2 regions of the Bacillus paramycoides genome follow, and region 2 is predicted to be linked to the other one. Evidence: predicted binding sites of a transcription regulator. Region 2 holds the regulator's gene; the other holds the start of a gene.

Region 1 (9,018 bases), 980 kb from region 2:
ACGATCAGAGCCTGACCAACAACGAGTGTTTCAGCTGGATTTAGTCCATTATCTTTTACTATTTCGTCAGGTGTTGATCCATATTTTGATGCCAAGCTATATACGCTATCACCGCTACGAACAGTTACAATTTGAATCATATGCTTGCTCCTTTCGGTAAAAGATTCACTGTTTTTATTTTATTTTTGATTCCACTGTATTATGATTAAATGTATGCAAGGCAGCAGAAGTGAAAGAAGGCGAATACATATGTTTGTAGCAGAACATGAAGTTGAAATCCGTTATGCGGAAACAGATCAAATGGGTGTTGTTTACCATTCAAACTATTTAGTGTGGCTTGAATTAGGCCGTACGAAACTTATACAAGATTTAGGGTTTTCATATGTTGAAATGGAGAAAGAGGGCATTATTTCTCCTGTATTAGACTTACAAATTTCATACCGTAAAGCGATGCGTTACGGTGAAAAAGCAATTGTGAAAACGTGGGTGGACACTGTGAGCCCGCTTCGCGTTGTATATGGATATGAAATTTATAATGGTGAAGGTGATCTTTGTATTACTGCAAGTACGACAAATATTTGCGCGAAAAAAGAAGGATTCAGGCCTGTATCGTTTAAAAAGTTCTATCCTGAGTGGTATGCGAAATATGAGGAAATTAAGAAAAAATAAAAAAGCGTGGCAGATGCCACGTTTTTTTATTTTTCATAATTAAATTGCGGGAAATCATCACCGTCGTTAAATGTAACAGATAAATTATGTCCATCGAAGAACCACTCATCATCGCCTTCAATAAAGAAGTTAATACCTTCTTCTTGAGTTTGAACAGCAGGATGTGCAGGATCATCTTTACGAATACCTAAAGAAAGTCCTTTTTGTACAGTACTACAACCGCCATATTGTACGAAAAGGCGCAGTGTTTCACCCGATTGTAAGTTTAATTCGTTTTTATACCATTGTGCTGCTTCTTTTGTTACGGAAAGATTCATGTATAGTTCCTCCAAATTATGTTGCTTTTTCTTTAGTATAAAAAATAACGCAAAAAGACGCTATTAATATGCTTCACGTTTTCTTTTTGCGTTATGTGGGTTACGATCTTATTTTTGCTTTTTTGAAAAGTTTGCTTTCGGCTCAGTTTTATTTATAATTCGTCCAATATTTGCACGGTGTTTATAAATAACCATACCTGCTAATAAACACATCGCAATAATGAAGATTTTATCCCCGCTAACAATTGATGCGATAACAGCAACGACAGCTGTTACCATAGAAGAAAGTGATACGTATCTTGTTGTAAATAAAAGGCTGAAAAAGACAACAGCTAAAATTGCAAAAACAACTGGTGAGTAGCATAATAGCACGCCAGCAGATGTTGCAACTGCTTTACCACCACGGAATTTCGCGAAAATCGGATACACATGTCCAAGAACAGCTGCTAATCCGAACCATAGTGGATGAACGTCTAACCCGAAAATAATCGGTAGACTCGTTGCTAATGTACCTTTTAAAATGTCAGCAATTGTAACGATAAAACCTGCTTTTTTCCCTAGTGTGCGGAATGTATTTGTTCCGCCTAAATTACCGCTTCCGTGCTCACGAATGTCAATTCCATAACCAATCTTTCCAACGACTAGTGCAAATGGAATCGAGCCAAGTAAGTAGGCAACGATAAATAAAAGATATGTAGTAACCATAAGTTCAGTCTCCTTTATTCAAATGTGTTGATAAAGGGTAAAAAGAGTTTTTCCCGTATATTGTACCATACATTTGTAAAGAGCACATTTCTTTTTTGTAAATGAAAAAGTCATTATTTCGTGAAAAAAATTTCACAGGAATGTTACATTTCTCACAGAAACCATCAGACTATATGTAGTAACATTTTAATCAAAAGACAACAACATATTGGTGGAGGGTTATAAATGTTACAAAAAAATACAAGTGGAGAAGAATTAATGAGAGTGTTTGAGACAATTGTCCACGGCAATGAACAAGATTTAATGCAAGAAAATGCAAATGTAGATGGCCGCTCTCCGATGGGAGTAATGGGAACGTTCGCATCTGAGAGTGCGAAATATTACGCTGTTGAAAATTTATTGTCAGATCAAGTGAAAAAAGCGATAAATCAAAATATATTATATCCACATGACTTAGACTTTTATGCGACGGGAACGACGACTTGTTCGCAAATTCCGTTAGCGCAAATGCTTGCTAATGGTTTTCATACCGGACATGGGCATATGAGACAACCGCAAGACATTAAAAGTGCATTGGCCCTTTCATCTATTATTTTTCAAGCGAATCAAAATATGCAGCACGGTGGTCAATCGTTTGCACTCTTTGATATTGATTTAGCCCCGTATGTGAGAAAAACAGTAGAGAGACATAAGAAACGATTGCAGTCATATCCGCTTACGAAAGAACAAATAGAAGAATTTGCATGGAAAGAAACAGAAAATGATACGTATCAGGCGTGTGAAGCTTTCATTCATAATTCAAATAGTATGCACAGTAGGGGCGGGGGACAAGTCCCGTTTATTTCTATTAATTATGGAACAGACACAACAAAAGAGGGACGGTTATTAATTAGACAACTTTTAAAAGCGACACAAGCTGGCCTTGGTAAAGGGGAAACACCAATTTTTCCAATTCAAATTTTTAAAATGAAAAAAGGTGTGAACTTTGCAGAATGTGATCCGAACTACGATTTATTTGAATTAGCGTTAGAGACAACGGCGGAACGATTATTTCCTAACTTTTCATTTTTAGATGCCCCATTTAATGCAGTACATTATGATGGACGACCGGAAAGTGAAGTATGTTACATGGGATGTCGTACCCGTGTGATGTCTAACATACATGGAGAAGAAACAGCGATTGGAAGAGGGAACTTATCATTTACGTCTATTAACTTAGTGAAATTAGCGCTCATTAGTGGTTCAAAAGAAGCGTTTTTTGAAGCGTTAAATTATTACTTAGATTTAGGAATTCAGCAATTATTAGAGAGGTTTGAGTATCAATGTACGAAGCGGGCAAGAGATTTTCGATTTTTATATTCACAGGGCGTATGGCGCGGTGGAGAAAAGTTACAGCCTGAAGATTCTGTAGCATCTATTTTAAAGCAAGGGACATTAAGTCTTGGTTTTATCGGTCTTGCGGAGTGTTTAGTAGCTTTAACAGGAAAGCATCACGGAGAAGATGAAGAATCATGGGAACTCGGGTATGAAATCATTTCCTTTATGAGAGATAGAATGGATAAAGCGACAGAAGAATATGAACTTAATTTCTCAGTCATTGCAACTCCTGCAGAAGGGTTATCAGGGAAGTTTGTGAAAAAGGATAGGGAAGAATTTGGCGTGATTAGCGGTATAACGAACCATAATTATTATACGAATTCATTCCATATCCCAGTTTACTATAACATGCAAGCGATAAATAAAATTCGTTTAGAAGGCCCTTTCCATGCCTTATGTAACGGGGGACATATTACGTATATTGAACTAGACGGAGCAGCTATGCATAACAAACAAGCGTTAAAACAAATTGTACAAGCGATGGCAGATCATGGCGTTGGGTACGGTTCAATTAATCATCCTGTTGACCGTTGTAAGTGTTGCAGTTATCACGGAGTCATTGGAAATGAATGTCCAAGTTGCGGAAATGGAGACGAGGCTAATATAGAAAGAATTCGCCGTATAACAGGATATCTTGTAGGAGATATGTCAAAATGGAATAGTGCAAAACGTAGTGAAGAGATGGATCGGGTGAAGCATAAATGAAAGTAATGAACATCATTCATGATAGTGTAGTAGATGGAGAAGGGTTGCGGACAGTCGTGTTTTTTGCGGGCTGTCCGCATCGTTGTTTCGGTTGCCATAATCCGAAGTCGTGGAATATTTGTAATGGAACTGAAATGGCAGTAGAAGAAATTGTGAAAGAGATTGCAAGTAATCCATTAACTGATGTAACATTTTCAGGTGGAGATCCATTTTTCCAAGCTGCTGAAGTGAAAAAAGTAGCAAAAGCAGTGAAACATTTGAAAAAAAATCTATGGATGTATACAGGTTATACATTAGAAGAGATACAGAGTTCTCAAAATAATGATATGATAGAGTTGTTACATTATGGGGATGTTTTAGTCGATGGAAGATTTGAAATCGAGAAAAAAGATTTAACACTTCCATTTCGCGGAAGCTCCAATCAACGTATTATTCGATTGAAAGAGTAAAAAGGCGGGATAGATGATATGAATAAAACAGTATTACTTGTTGAAGATGAAAGAAGATTACGTGAAATCGTTAGTGATTATTTTCGCAATGAAGGCTTTGAAGTAATTGAAGCAGAAGACGGAAAAAAAGCGTTAGAATTATTTGCAGAGCATGAAATTGATTTAATTATGTTAGATATTATGTTACCAGAAATAGATGGATGGTCTGTTTGTAGACGAATTAGAAAAGAATCAGCGGTACCTATCATTATGTTAACAGCGCGTTCAGATGAGGATGATACATTACTAGGGTTCGAGTTAGGTGCAGATGAGTACGTAACGAAACCTTTCAGCCCGAAAGTGTTAGTAGCTCGAGCGAAGACGTTATTAAAACGTGCGGATGGCGTCGTAGGAGTAGCAGAAGAAAATGCTATGTCTCTAGCTGGAATAGAAGTGAATCGTCTATCTAGAACTGTTTTAGTCGATGGAGAAGAGATTATATTGACACATAAAGAGTTTGAACTTCTTGTTTATTTAATGGAGAACAAAGGAATTGTGTTGTCACGTCAGCATTTATTAGATCAGTTATGGGGATATGACTATTACGGTGATGACCGAACGGTTGATACTCATATTAAAAAACTACGAAATAAGCTAGGGGATAAAGCGAAGCATATCGGTACTGTTATTCGAGTTGGTTATAAATTTGAAGAATAATTGTAACGGATTGTGTACTTTAGCATAGGGAAATGTCGATTTTATATCCTCTTTGGCAGGTAGAATGTACAAAAAATACATTTTTTGTCTACAATGTTAGATAAGAGTATTTTTTTAATTGGATTTCACGATGAGTTCACAAGAAGGACACAAAACGTGACTATACTGAAAATACGAATTCACCAGAGAGGGGAAGTAAACATGGGATATTACGACGGACCAAATTTAAATGAAGAGCATAGTGAAACGAGAGAAGTGAGAAAATCAGGTAGTAAAAAAGGTTATTTTTTCACAGGTTTAGTCGGAGCTGTAGTTGGGGCTGTCACAATTAGTTTTGCGGCACCATATATGCCATGGGCTCAAAATAATGGAGCGGCTGTATCATCATTCAGTTCGGATTCAAAAGTTGAAGGTACTGTAGTTCCTGTTGTCAATAAAGCAAAAAATGAAACTGATTTACCTGGTATGATTGAAGGCGCGAAAGATGTTGTTGTAGGTGTTATTAATATGCAACAAAGTATTGATCCATTTGCAATGCAACCGACAGGCCAAGAACAGCAAGCTGGTTCAGGATCAGGTGTTATTTATAAAAAAGCAGGAAATAAAGCGTATATTGTAACAAACAACCATGTAGTAGATGGAGCGAATAAACTTGCTGTAAAATTAAGTGATGGCAAAAAAGTGGATGCAAAGCTTGTAGGGAAAGACCCTTGGTTAGATTTAGCTGTTGTAGAAATTGATGGATCTAACGTAAATAAAGTTGCCACTTTAGGTGATTCAAGTAAACTCCGTGCGGGTGAAAAAGCAATTGCAATCGGTAACCCATTAGGGTTTGATGGAAGTGTAACGGAAGGTATTATTAGTAGTAAAGAACGTGAAATTCCAGTAGATATTGATGGCGATAAGCGTGCAGATTGGAATGCTCAAGTTATTCAAACAGATGCAGCGATTAACCCAGGTAATAGTGGTGGTGCGTTATTTAACCAAAACGGTGAAATAATTGGAATTAATTCAAGTAAAATTGCACAACAAGAAGTTGAAGGAATTGGATTTGCTATTCCAATTAATATCGCAAAGCCAGTTATTGAATCACTTGAAAAAGACGGCGTAGTGAAACGTCCAGCTCTTGGAGTAGGTGTCGTTTCATTAGAAGATGTGCAAGCTTATGCAGTAAATCAATTAAAAGTGCCAAAAGAAGTAATAAATGGCGTTGTATTAGGTAAAATTTACCCAATATCACCTGCAGAAAAAGCTGGTTTAGAGCAATATGATATTGTAGTAGCATTAGATAATCAAAAAGTAGAAAACTCACTTCAATTCCGTAAATATTTATATGAAAAGAAAAAAGTAGGCGAGAAAGTAGAAGTTACATTCTATCGTAACGGTCAAAAAATGACGAAAACAGCTACTTTAGCAGATAACTCAGCTACAAAGAATCAATAATCGGAATAAAAGAAAGTCTCTTTCATGTTGAAAGAGACTTTCTTTATCGGCTATACTAAAGGAATAGGAGGGATTGATTATGATGATTGAAAACCCAACTCGTACGGAAATTGGTGAAGTATTAAAGAAAAGCAAAACGATTGCAGTTGTTGGATTATCGGATAAGCCAGAACGTACATCGTATATGGTGTCAAAAGCAATGCAAGATGCTGGGTATCGTATTATTCCAGTAAACCCAACAGTAGATGAAGTGCTTGGAGAAAAAGCAGTTGCTTCACTAAAGGATATTAAGGAACATGTTGACATTGTAAATGTATTTCGTCGCTCAGAGTTTTTAATGGATGTTGCAAAAGAGTTTGTTGAGATTGATGCAGATGTTTTTTGGGCACAATTAGGAGTACAAGATGAAGATACATATAAACTTTTAAAAGAAAAAGACTATACTGTTATTATGGATCGTTGTATAAAAGTAGAACATGCAATGACAAAATAGTATGGATTGTAAAGGTAGAAAGATTGCTTCAGCCCTCGTTATAGATAAGTAGGGCCGATGAACGAGGTGTTCATCATGAGATTTTTTAAAGGCTGTTTTTGGGGATTGTTACTTGTAATCCCGTTTTGGATCTTGATCATTTGGATCATAATAAAGGTTTGGAATGTGTAATCTTGGAATACATATCCATTTCTCGTTGACAAACGATTATTTTTCTGAAATAGTAGCCTAGAGGAATCCTTGTGAAAAAACAAGGATTTTTCTATTGAAAATGGTATATAAAAGAGATAAGATAACTTGCCAAAACTATAGTCGAGGCGTTATTCTATAATAGAAACATATGTTCTGATTTTTGATTAGGAAAGGGGCAAGGAGTTTGGCGAAGCATCAGTTCCAATATAATGAAGATGCGATTCAAGTGTTGGAAGGACTTGAAGCCGTTCGAAAACGCCCGGGTATGTATATCGGGAGCACGGACAGCCGTGGATTGCATCATTTAGTATACGAAATAGTAGATAACTCCGTTGACGAAGCGTTAGCGGGATTTGGCGACGAAATTTCTGTCGTAATACATAAAGATAATAGTATTAGCGTTATAGATAAAGGGCGAGGAATGCCTACGGGAATGCATAAACTTGGGAAACCTACACCTGAAGTTATTTTAACTGTACTTCATGCCGGTGGTAAGTTTGGCCAAGGTGGTTATAAAACAAGTGGTGGTTTACACGGTGTTGGGGCATCAGTTGTAAACGCGTTATCAGAATGGTTAGTCGTAACGATTAAGCGTGATGGAAATATTTATGAACAACGCTTTGAAAACGGCGGTGTTCCTGTAACGACGCTTGAGAAAATCGGAAAGACGAAAGAATCTGGTACGACAATGCATTTCAAACCAGATACAACGATTTTCAGCACGACAAATTATAACTATGAAACATTATGTGAAAGATTACGTGAATCTGCATTTTTATTAAAAGGGATGAAAATCTCAATAAAAGATGAGAGAAATGATTTAGAAGATGTGTTTCATTATGAAACAGGAATTGAAGCTTTCGTTTCATATTTAAACGAAGAAAAAGATTCAATCCACCCGGTTGTATATTTCACTGGTGAACAAAATGGAATTGAAGCAGAGCTAGCATTCCAATTTAACGATGGCTACTCAGAAAATATTTTGTCATTCGTAAATAATGTACGTACAAAAGACGGTGGAACACATGAAGCTGGATTTAAAACAGCAATGACTCGTGTGTTTAATGAGTATGCTCGTAAAGTTTCATTATTAAAAGAAAAAGATAAAAACTTAGAAGGTACAGACATTCGTGAAGGTGTAGCAGCTATCGTTTCTGTACGTGTACCAGAAGAAGTACTTCAGTTTGAAGGACAAACGAAGGGGAAACTAGGTACAAGTGAAGCTCGTTCTTCAATTGATGCTATTGTATCGGAGCATTTAGCTTACTTTTTAGAAGAAAATCCGGACGTAGCTACACTTCTTGTGAGAAAAGCAATTAAAGCAGCGCAAGCGCGTGAAGCCGCTCGTAAAGCGAGAGAGGAAGCACGTACTGGTAAAAAGAAAAAGAAATCAGAAGGTACATTAAGTGGGAAGTTAACACCTGCGCAATCACGTAACCCGCAGAAAAATGAACTATACCTAGTAGAGGGTGACTCTGCCGGTGGTTCTGCGAAACAAGGTCGAGACCGACGTTTCCAAGCGGTATTGCCATTACGTGGTAAAGTAATTAATACAGAAAAAGCAAAGCTTGCTGATATATTTAAAAATGAAGAGATTAATACAATCATTTATGCTATCGGTGGCGGCGTAGGAAATGAATTTGATGTGGAAGATATTAATTACGATAAAATTGTAATTATGACCGATGCCGATACAGACGGAGCGCATATCCAAGTATTGTTATTAACGTTCTTCTACAGATATATGAAACCTCTTATCGAAGCTGGTAAAGTGTTTATCGCACTTCCTCCTTTATACAAAGTAAGTAAAGGAAAAGGTAAGAGTGAAGTAATTGAATACGCTTGGTCAGATGAAGAATTAGACGGTGTAACGAAGAAGGTCGGAAAAGGCTATATGTTACAGCGTTATAAAGGACTTGGTGAAATGAATGCAGATCAATTATGGGAGACAACGATGAATCCTGAAACGCGT
Region 2 (9,018 bases):
AGCTATGAATACACCAATTCAAGGTACTGCAGCAGATATTATTAAAAAAGCGATGATTATTATGGCAGATCGTTTAGAAGAAGAAGGATTACAAGCACGTCTTCTTCTGCAAGTACACGATGAATTAATATTTGAAGCGCCAAAAGAAGAAATTGAAAAATTAGAGAAGCTTGTACCAGAAGTAATGGAGCATGCAATTGAACTTGCAGTTCCGCTAAAAGTTGATTATTCTTACGGTCCAACTTGGTACGACGCAAAATAAGGAAGTGATGAAATGCCTGAATTACCAGAGGTTGAAAACGTCAGACGGACACTTGAAAATCTTGTAACAGGAAAAACGATTGAAGATATTATTGTTACGTATCCAAAAATAGTAAAACGACCGGATGATGTAGAAATCTTTAAAGAAATGCTTAGAGGCGAGAAGATTGAAAATATAAAGCGAAGAGGAAAGTTTTTGCTTTTATATGTAACGAATTATGTTATTGTTTCACATTTGCGTATGGAAGGTAAGTTTTTACTGCATCAAGAGGATGAGCCAATTGATAAGCATACGCACGTCCGTTTCTTATTTACAGATGGAACTGAATTACATTATAAAGATGTGAGAAAGTTTGGTACGATGCATCTCTTTAAAAAAGGTGAAGAGTTGAATCAAATGCCTCTTGCTGACTTAGGTCCGGAGCCGTTTGATGCTGAATTGACACCGCAGTATTTACAAGAAAGATTGCAAAAGACGAATCGTAAAATAAAAGTTGTATTATTAGACCAGCGTCTATTAGTGGGACTTGGAAATATATATGTAGATGAAGTTTTATTCCGTTCTCACATTCATCCGGAACGAGAAGCGTCGTCTTTAACAACAGAAGAAATTGAACGAATTTACGAGGCGACTGTTACAACGTTAGGCGAAGCAGTGAAGCGTGGCGGAAGTACAATTCGAACGTATATTAACTCGCAAGGGCAAATTGGTTCGTTCCAGGAACTTCTAAATGTATACGGAAAAAAAGGAGAACCGTGTGTGACTTGCGGTACGATATTAGAAAAAACAGTTGTTGGCGGAAGAGGAACGCATTACTGCTCGATTTGTCAGCCAAGAATATAGAAAAGAGATAACATCGGATAGGCATTTGTCATATACATACAGCAGAGCTATGTATAAGGGAGGAGCTTACCGATGTACCTTTATTTATCTCTTATTTTATTAGCTTTTACATTAAGCTTAGATAGCTGTAGTGTAGGGCTAACATATGGTTTAAGAAGTGTAAGAATTCCACTAAGATCAATTATAATTATCGGAATGTGTTCAGCGGCTGTTATGCTTGTTTCAATGGGAATTGGGCATATGATCGCAAAAATATTTTCACCTGTTATCGCAACGCGTATCGGTGGGCTTGTTCTTATTGGAATAGGAATTTGGGTATTATACCAATTTTTTCGAAGTGAGAAAAAAGAAGAACCGAAGCAAGAGGAGAAGGTTTGGAAATTAGAAATCGCTTCACTCGGGCTAGTGATCCAAATTTTACGGAAACCGACTGTCGCAGATTTCGATAAATCAGGCACCATTTCTGCAGGAGAAGCATTGCTTCTTGGTATCGCTCTTTCTGTAGATTCGTTCGGTGCTGGAATTGGTGCATCTTTATTAGGGTATGCACCTGCTATGATGGCAATATTAGTTGCGGTTATGAGTTCTTTGTTTTTATTTATCGGAATGAAACTTGGAACGGTTTTATCAAATATGAAATGGTTACAAAAATTTACATTCCTGCCTGGGGTATTACTCATTATTATTGGAATTTGGAAAATGTAAGTATGGGCGTGGAACATTAGTTTCGCGCCTTTTATATTGTGAGGAGGATTATGATGACAGTAGTAATTGGATTAACGGGAGGCATTGCAAGCGGGAAAAGTACGGTATCAGAAATGTTTCGTGAGTTAAGTATACCGGTTATTGATGCGGATATTATTGCAAGAGAAGTTGTAGAGCGAGGAAAACCAGCATATAACAAAATAGTAGAAGTGTTTGGAGCGGAAATATTACAAGAAGATGGAGAACTGGATCGGCCGAAATTAGGAAGCGTCGTTTTCTATAATGAAGAAAAACGATTGCAGTTAAATAAAATTGTTCATCCTGCAGTGCGTGAGGAAATGAATAGGCAAAAGGAAATGTACATAAAAGAAGGTGCGCAAGCGGTTGTGTTAGATATTCCTCTCTTATTTGAAAGTAAATTAACAAGTCTTGTTGACCGCGTTTTAGTTGTAGCAGTTAAACCACAGACGCAATTAGAACGTTTAATGAAGCGAAATAATTTTTCGGAAGAAGAAGCAACAGCTCGTATTCAATCTCAAATGCCATTAGAGGAAAAAGTGAAACATGCAGATGAAGTGATAAATAATGATGGCACAATTATGGGAACGAAAACACAATTGCAGGTAATTTTAAAGAATTGGAACATTATTTACTAAAAAATTGTGAAATTAATGAAAATGCTTAGTGACATATCCCCTTTTTGTGTTATACTATTATTGGGATTGGAGATAAATAGTATAACGCATTCAAGGGGGATAACATATTATGACTCGTGTGGCAATTAATGGATTTGGACGTATTGGGAGAATGGTATTTCGTCAGGCAATAAAAGAAAGCGCATTCGAAATTGTAGCAATCAATGCAAGCTATCCATCTGAAACGTTAGCACATTTAATTAAATATGATACAGTTCACGGCAAGTTTGACGGAACAGTAGAAGCATTTGAAGATCACTTATTAGTTGATGGAAAAATGATTCGCCTTTTAAACAACCGCGATCCAAAGGAATTGCCTTGGACAGATCTAGGTGTTGAAGTTGTAATTGAAGCAACTGGTAAATTTAATTCAAAAGAAAAAGCAATTCTTCATGTTGAAGCTGGAGCGAAAAAAGTTATTTTAACAGCGCCTGGTAAAAATGAAGATGTAACAATTGTAGTTGGTGTGAACGAAGACCAATTAGATATTGCAAAACATACTGTTATTTCAAATGCATCTTGTACAACAAACTGTTTAGCACCTGTTGTTAAGGTGTTAGATGAGCAGTTTGGAATTGAAAACGGTTTAATGACGACAGTTCACGCTTATACAAATGACCAAAAAAATATTGATAACCCACATAAAGATTTAAGAAGAGCACGTGCTTGCGGACAATCAATTATTCCGACAACGACAGGTGCTGCGAAAGCGCTAGCAAAAGTTCTTCCGCATTTAAATGGAAAACTTCATGGTATGGCACTTCGTGTACCAACACCAAACGTGTCTCTTGTTGACTTAGTAGTAGATGTAAAACGTGATGTGACAGTTGAAGCTATTAACGATGCATTCAAAACTGTTGCAAATGGTGCGCTTAAAGGCATTGTAGAATTCAGTGAAGAGCCTTTAGTATCTATTGACTTTAATACAAATACACACTCAGCTATCATTGATGGTTTATCTACAATGGTAATGGGTGATCGTAAAGTAAAAGTACTTGCTTGGTATGATAACGAGTGGGGCTACTCTCGTCGTGTTGTAGATCTTGTAACGCTAGTTGTGGAAGAATTAGCGAAACAAGAAAATGTACAACATATTTAAGTGAATAAGGGGAGGGCAAGTGAATATTTGCCCTCTTTTTTTATTTTTTTCGAAAAAGGTAAAAATTATAGGGGTATATTTTCGAAAGTGGACATACCACGAAACGTTGTGATTACTGTATTTGTGAATCATTTATTTTTTTTAGGGAAAAGTAAAGAGGAAAATATGACAGAAAATCGAAAAAACTGTTGTTGCAAAATGAAAATAAACAAAGTATACTAACACTCGTAAACTTAAGAGCTGAGGTACGTAGTCACTACTTAAAGGGTTAGGACCTCTCTGGACTAACTTTCCCCCGTGGTAGTGGAGCAAGCCAAATTGCAAATTAGTTTTCAATTCGAACAGTTAGAATAAATTTACAAGGGGGAACTGTAGAATGGATACTATGGATACGATGGGTCGTCACGTGATTGCTGAACTTTGGGATTGCGATTTCGACAAACTGAATGACATGCCGTATATTGAACAATTATTTGTGGATGCAGCACTAAAAGCTGGTGCTGAAGTACGTGAGGTTGCTTTCCATAAATTTGCACCACAAGGTGTAAGTGGAGTAGTAATTATCTCGGAATCACATTTAACAATTCATAGCTTTCCGGAGCACGGTTACGCAAGTATTGATGTTTATACTTGTGGGGATCGTATTGATCCAAATGTTGCTGCAGAATATATTGCAGAAGGTTTAAACGCAAAAACGCGTGAGAGCATCGAGCTTCCTCGAGGCACTGGTAGCTTCGAAATTAAGCAGAGAGAAACAAAAGCTCTTTAAAAAAGAACATAATTGATTTAAAATGTAAAGAGGTGTATAATGCACCTCTTTTTTAGTTTATAAAAAAGGAAAAATATAACGTACTCGTTAGGGAAATAAATGGAGCTCTTACGAATAAGTTAGCATTCCATCTACCATCTTATTTTCGAAAACGAGATGATGACATAACGTGCTTTAACTTAAAGTGGTAAGAGAGTTAGAATGAGTTATATAATAATGTATATATATTGTCAGATGAAGTAAGTAGAGAAAAAATAAAGAGTATAGTGTAAAGGAGTGAATATATTGCGTTGTCCATCCTGTTCTCATAATGGTACAAGAGTGTTAGATTCGCGTCCGGTAGACGAGGGGCGCTCTATTCGAAGAAGGAGAGAGTGTGAAAGCTGTTTAAGCCGCTTTACGACATTTGAAAGAGTAGAAGAGTCACCTCTTATCGTTGTAAAAAAAGAAGGCACACGAGAAGAGTTTAATAAAGAAAAGATTTTACGTGGCTTAATTAAAGCGTGCGAAAAAAGACCAGTATCTTTAAGACAATTAGAAGAAGTAACTCAAAGTGTGGAACGTGAACTTCGTAATTTAGGTATATCAGAAGTGAAAAGTGATATGATTGGTGAAATTGTTATGGAAGAACTGCGTGATATCGATGATGTTGCTTACGTGCGTTTTGCTTCTGTATATCGCCAATTTAAAGATTTAAATGTATTTATTGAAGAATTAAAAGATATACTGCAAAAAGAAAGAGAGTAGAATCTGTATTGTATTCTCTTTACATACTGTAAGGAATGAGATAAGAGAGCTAGAAGCGAAAGCTAATAGCTCTTTTTCGCTAAGAAATTATCTAATAAAGATAGAACGAATACAGTAGAGGATAGATTGGATGAGAGAAAGGAAAAGCAAGAATGGAAAAACAGTCATGGATGGAGCTATTGCCGATTGATCGTTATAAAGTAAGTGCGAAAGGGTTACTGCATAATTACGACCGAAAAGTATTGACGATGTTGTATCAACCGTTAATAGGTAGTAGAGCTTTTAGCTTGTACATGACGCTATGGGGAGAGTTAGAGCAAGATCGTGTGTTTGGAAAAGAGAATACGCATCATTCCCTTATGGTGACCATGCAAATGCAACTTCCCGAAATATATGAGGAACGAGTAAAGTTAGAGGCAATTGGGCTTTTGAAAGTATATATTAAGAAAGAAAAAGATATTCGAATGTTTATATATGAGCTGCAACCACCTTTATCTCCAAAGCAGTTTTTTGATGATATTGTTTTAAGTATCTTTTTATACAATCGATTGAGTCGCACAAAATATAATCAAGTAAAGCAATACTTCTTAGAAGAAGAATTTGATTTTGTATCTTATGAAAATGTTACGCGTTCTTTCAATGATGTATTTGGTTCGTTTAATCCTGGACAGCTTGAGCATGCGCAAGAGGATCTTCGTATTCCGAAAACGACAGCTATGCCAAGTCGCGAGAAGGGAGACGCTCCAAAAGTTTGGAATGATTTCTTTGATTTCTCCTTATTTGTAGATGGATTGTCTGCTCTTGTCCCTAAAAAGGCAATTACAGATCAAGTGCGAGAATGTGTCATTACACTTGCTTACGTGTATGATGTAGATGTGTTATCGATGCAAAATATCGTTCTTGGTGCGGTGACAGAGATGCAGACAATTGATATTGAAAGGCTTAGAAAAGGAGCGCGTGATTGGTATCAGTTTGAAAACGGGCAAGCGTTACCTGTATTGAGTGAAAGAGTACAGCCTCATGCTGCACGTATGATGAAAGAGAAAGAGCCTTCTACGCAAGAAGAGATGTTAATCAAACAGTTAGAGGAAATCTCACCAAAGCAGTTATTGAAAGAAATCTCTGGCGGTGCAGAGGCGACGAAGGCGGACTTGCAAATCGTTGAAGATGTAATGATTAATCAAAAGTTAATGCCAGGTGTTGTGAATGTACTTATTTATTACGTTATGCTACGCTCAGATATGAAACTTGCGAAAACGTACGTAGAAAAGATTGCTGGGCATTGGGCGCGTAAAAAGGTCGGTACAGTAGCTGAAGCAATGGCGTTAGCGAAAGAAGAAAACCGTCAATATCAAGAATGGGCTGAGACGAAGAAAAAAGGTCGTACGTCGAAGAAAACGGTGCGAAAAGAAATGGTACCAGATTGGCTGAAAGAAGAGCCGAAAGAACAAGCGAAAGAAACTGTGAAAAAAGATGTAAGTGCTGAAAAAGGTGCAAGTACGTTAGAGGATGAACGAAAACGACTAGAAGAAGTGTTGAAAAAATATAAGCGTGATTAATAGAAGAGAATGAACGCTCTTTGAGGTGAGGAAATGGAGCATATTCAAAATTCATTTGCAAAGTTAATGGAAAATGAAAATTTTAAAAATAGATATGAGGTATTAAAGGCGGAAGTAATGGCACATCCGCGTGTGAAAGAATTTATAGACGCACATCAAGGTGAAGTAACAACTTCTATGATTGAGCGTAGCCTTGTGAAGTTATACGAATATATTGGACAAAGTGTAGGTTGCGCGGATTGTCCGGATTTAGGCTCGTGTAAAAACATGTTGCAAGGATATGAGCCAAAGCTCGTTATCCAAGGGAAGGTGATCGATATTCAATACGATCGTTGCGTTAGAAAAGTAGCATATGACGAGAGAAAGAAATATGAAAAACTCGTTCAAAGTGTATATATGCCATCTGATATTTTACAGGCAACGATGGAAAACTTGGATCCATCAGATTTAGATGCACGTATTGATGCAATTGGTGCAGCTAATGAATTTTTAAGTACATATGAACCTGGTAAAAAAGTACAAGGTTTATATTTGTACGGTAAATTTGGTGTAGGGAAAACGTATTTGCTAGGGGCAATTGCGAATGAGCTTGCTCGAAAGAAAATAAGTTCGATGCTCGTATACTTCCCTGAATTTTTACGTGAAATTAAAAGTTCGATTCAAGATAATTCGATTGGGGAAAAGATTGATGCGGTGAAACGCGTACAAGTTTTAATGTTAGATGATATTGGAGCAGAAGCGATGTCAAGCTTTGTGCGTGATGATGTGCTTGGTGCAATTTTACAATTCCGTATGTTAGAAAACTTACCGACGTTCTTTACGTCTAACTTTGATTTCAAGGAGTTGGAACATCATTTAACGTATACACAGCGCGGTGAAGCGGAAGAAATGAAAGCAGCTCGTATTATGGAACGAATTAAATATTTAGCGAAACCAATTCCAATTGGCGGGAAAAACCGTCGCCATAAGTAAAGAGTAAGCTGAGAAGCTTGCTCTTTTTTTCGTATGAAGTACTTTTCAAGGTAGTCGAATTGTAAAATGAAAAGTTCTTATTGAAAATTCGTAGTAGCTTGTATCATTTTTTTCTCCCTCCCTTAATATATATAAAATTAGCAAGCCATATTGAGTGGATTTTCTAACGATAGGAAATGTAATTCTACTAAGAGTGAACTTCACGCGGAACGGACTCTTATAGGATTTGTAACGTATAGATACAGTCCTTTAGAGCAGGGATAAAAGGGGGGACAAAAGTGATTGAAATTTGCTTCGAAGAAAAAAATGATGCTATGCACGTATATAGACAACTACTGAAAAGAGCGGAACTGTTATATGAGGAAACGAGTGTGTATTTACAGGAACAAAAAGTGGTGATTCACATACCAGTAGGTGAATCGAATTATATTGAAAAGATTTTATTGCCAGTAATGGTATATTTTATTGTGAATGTGAAACAAAATGAGTGGATATATACAATCTTAAAAGAGAAGTTTTTTTATGAAGAAGAGGAAGAGTGTCATCAAATATTGCATATGGCACATGAGATTTTAAAGGGAAGAAGAAAAGGAATTACCCGTGAATTAACGCGTCACACATTTGAATCATATATTAAATCTTCTTTAAATAACTGGCTTTGTGATCCACTTTCATTCTCGTTTTCATCATATGTTCGTTTTCGTCTTCGTACATATAGGGAAATGGTAGCTAAGCTTGCCGAAGTGGCGATTGATGAATATAAGTTGGAACAAGAATATCAAATGTTTATTGAGTCGCTAAGGCAACAAGTGCGTAGCCGGAAATCACGTTTGTCCTGTGTGCATCTTATTTTTGATGAGAGTTTTATTTTCTACGATGATAAAGGTAGACGTTTAAAACAGGAGAAATTGGTTCAATATATAGATGAGGAATTATTGAAGCAAAAGGATGTATATATTGATACGAAAGTAATTGCACCACTTCTTTCTATTTCGCCGAAAAAAATTTATTTATATACGAAAGAACAAGACCATAATATGATTATTACTTTGCGAAATGTATTTCAAGAACGGGTACAATTACATGGATTACATGAGTTTGAGCGCAATGTGAAAAATTTAAAAAATAAAGGTAACGCCCTTGATTTTCTAAGTTTTTGAGCATATAATTACCTACATAAATGAAATATATTGAAATGTCATGATGAGGACATGAGTAGTTTTCTACGATTTTCAGAGAGGGAAGCCTTAGGGTGTGAGCTTCCTAGTACGGGATTATTACTTACCACCTCTAAACTTTAGCAGTGAACGATTTTTCTAGTAATTGCTAACGGACAACACCGTTATGTTGAACTTGAGCAATTAACA

The links. Region 2 encodes NrdR, which represses ribonucleotide reductase genes. Its sites were predicted from a motif close to AACACNATATATNGTGTT; they were not measured.
Region 1: the regulator NrdR is predicted to act here: its motif matches at 1,857-1,874, upstream of AAG068_RS17690 (anaerobic ribonucleoside triphosphate reductase).

What each region holds. Positions count from the first base shown of each region.
Region 1 covers NZ_CP152427.1:3,442,834-3,451,851, reverse strand. Annotated here, with positions in the region: gene AAG068_RS17710 (glycosyl hydrolase family 18 protein) at 1-140, opposite strand, end outside; gene AAG068_RS17705 (acyl-CoA thioesterase) at 250-669, shown strand; gene AAG068_RS17700 (HesB/YadR/YfhF family protein) at 696-986, opposite strand; gene plsY (glycerol-3-phosphate 1-O-acyltransferase PlsY) at 1,095-1,691, opposite strand; gene AAG068_RS17690 (anaerobic ribonucleoside triphosphate reductase) at 1,917-3,773, shown strand; gene nrdG (anaerobic ribonucleoside-triphosphate reductase activating protein) at 3,770-4,222, shown strand; gene AAG068_RS17680 (response regulator transcription factor) at 4,241-4,918, shown strand; gene AAG068_RS17675 (S1C family serine protease) at 5,120-6,361, shown strand; gene AAG068_RS17670 (CoA-binding protein) at 6,441-6,854, shown strand; gene parE (DNA topoisomerase IV subunit B) at 7,231-9,018, shown strand, end outside.
Region 2 covers NZ_CP152427.1:4,426,814-4,435,831, reverse strand. Annotated here, with positions in the region: gene polA (DNA polymerase I) at 1-262, shown strand, start outside; gene mutM (DNA-formamidopyrimidine glycosylase) at 275-1,105, shown strand; gene ytaF (sporulation membrane protein YtaF) at 1,178-1,810, shown strand; gene coaE (dephospho-CoA kinase) at 1,864-2,466, shown strand; gene AAG068_RS22940 (glyceraldehyde-3-phosphate dehydrogenase) at 2,576-3,604, shown strand; gene speD (adenosylmethionine decarboxylase) at 3,990-4,373, shown strand; gene nrdR (transcriptional regulator NrdR) at 4,659-5,120, shown strand; gene AAG068_RS22925 (replication initiation and membrane attachment family protein) at 5,273-6,679, shown strand; gene dnaI (primosomal protein DnaI) at 6,713-7,651, shown strand; gene ytxC (putative sporulation protein YtxC) at 7,930-8,811, shown strand; T-box leader at 8,843-9,018, shown strand, end outside.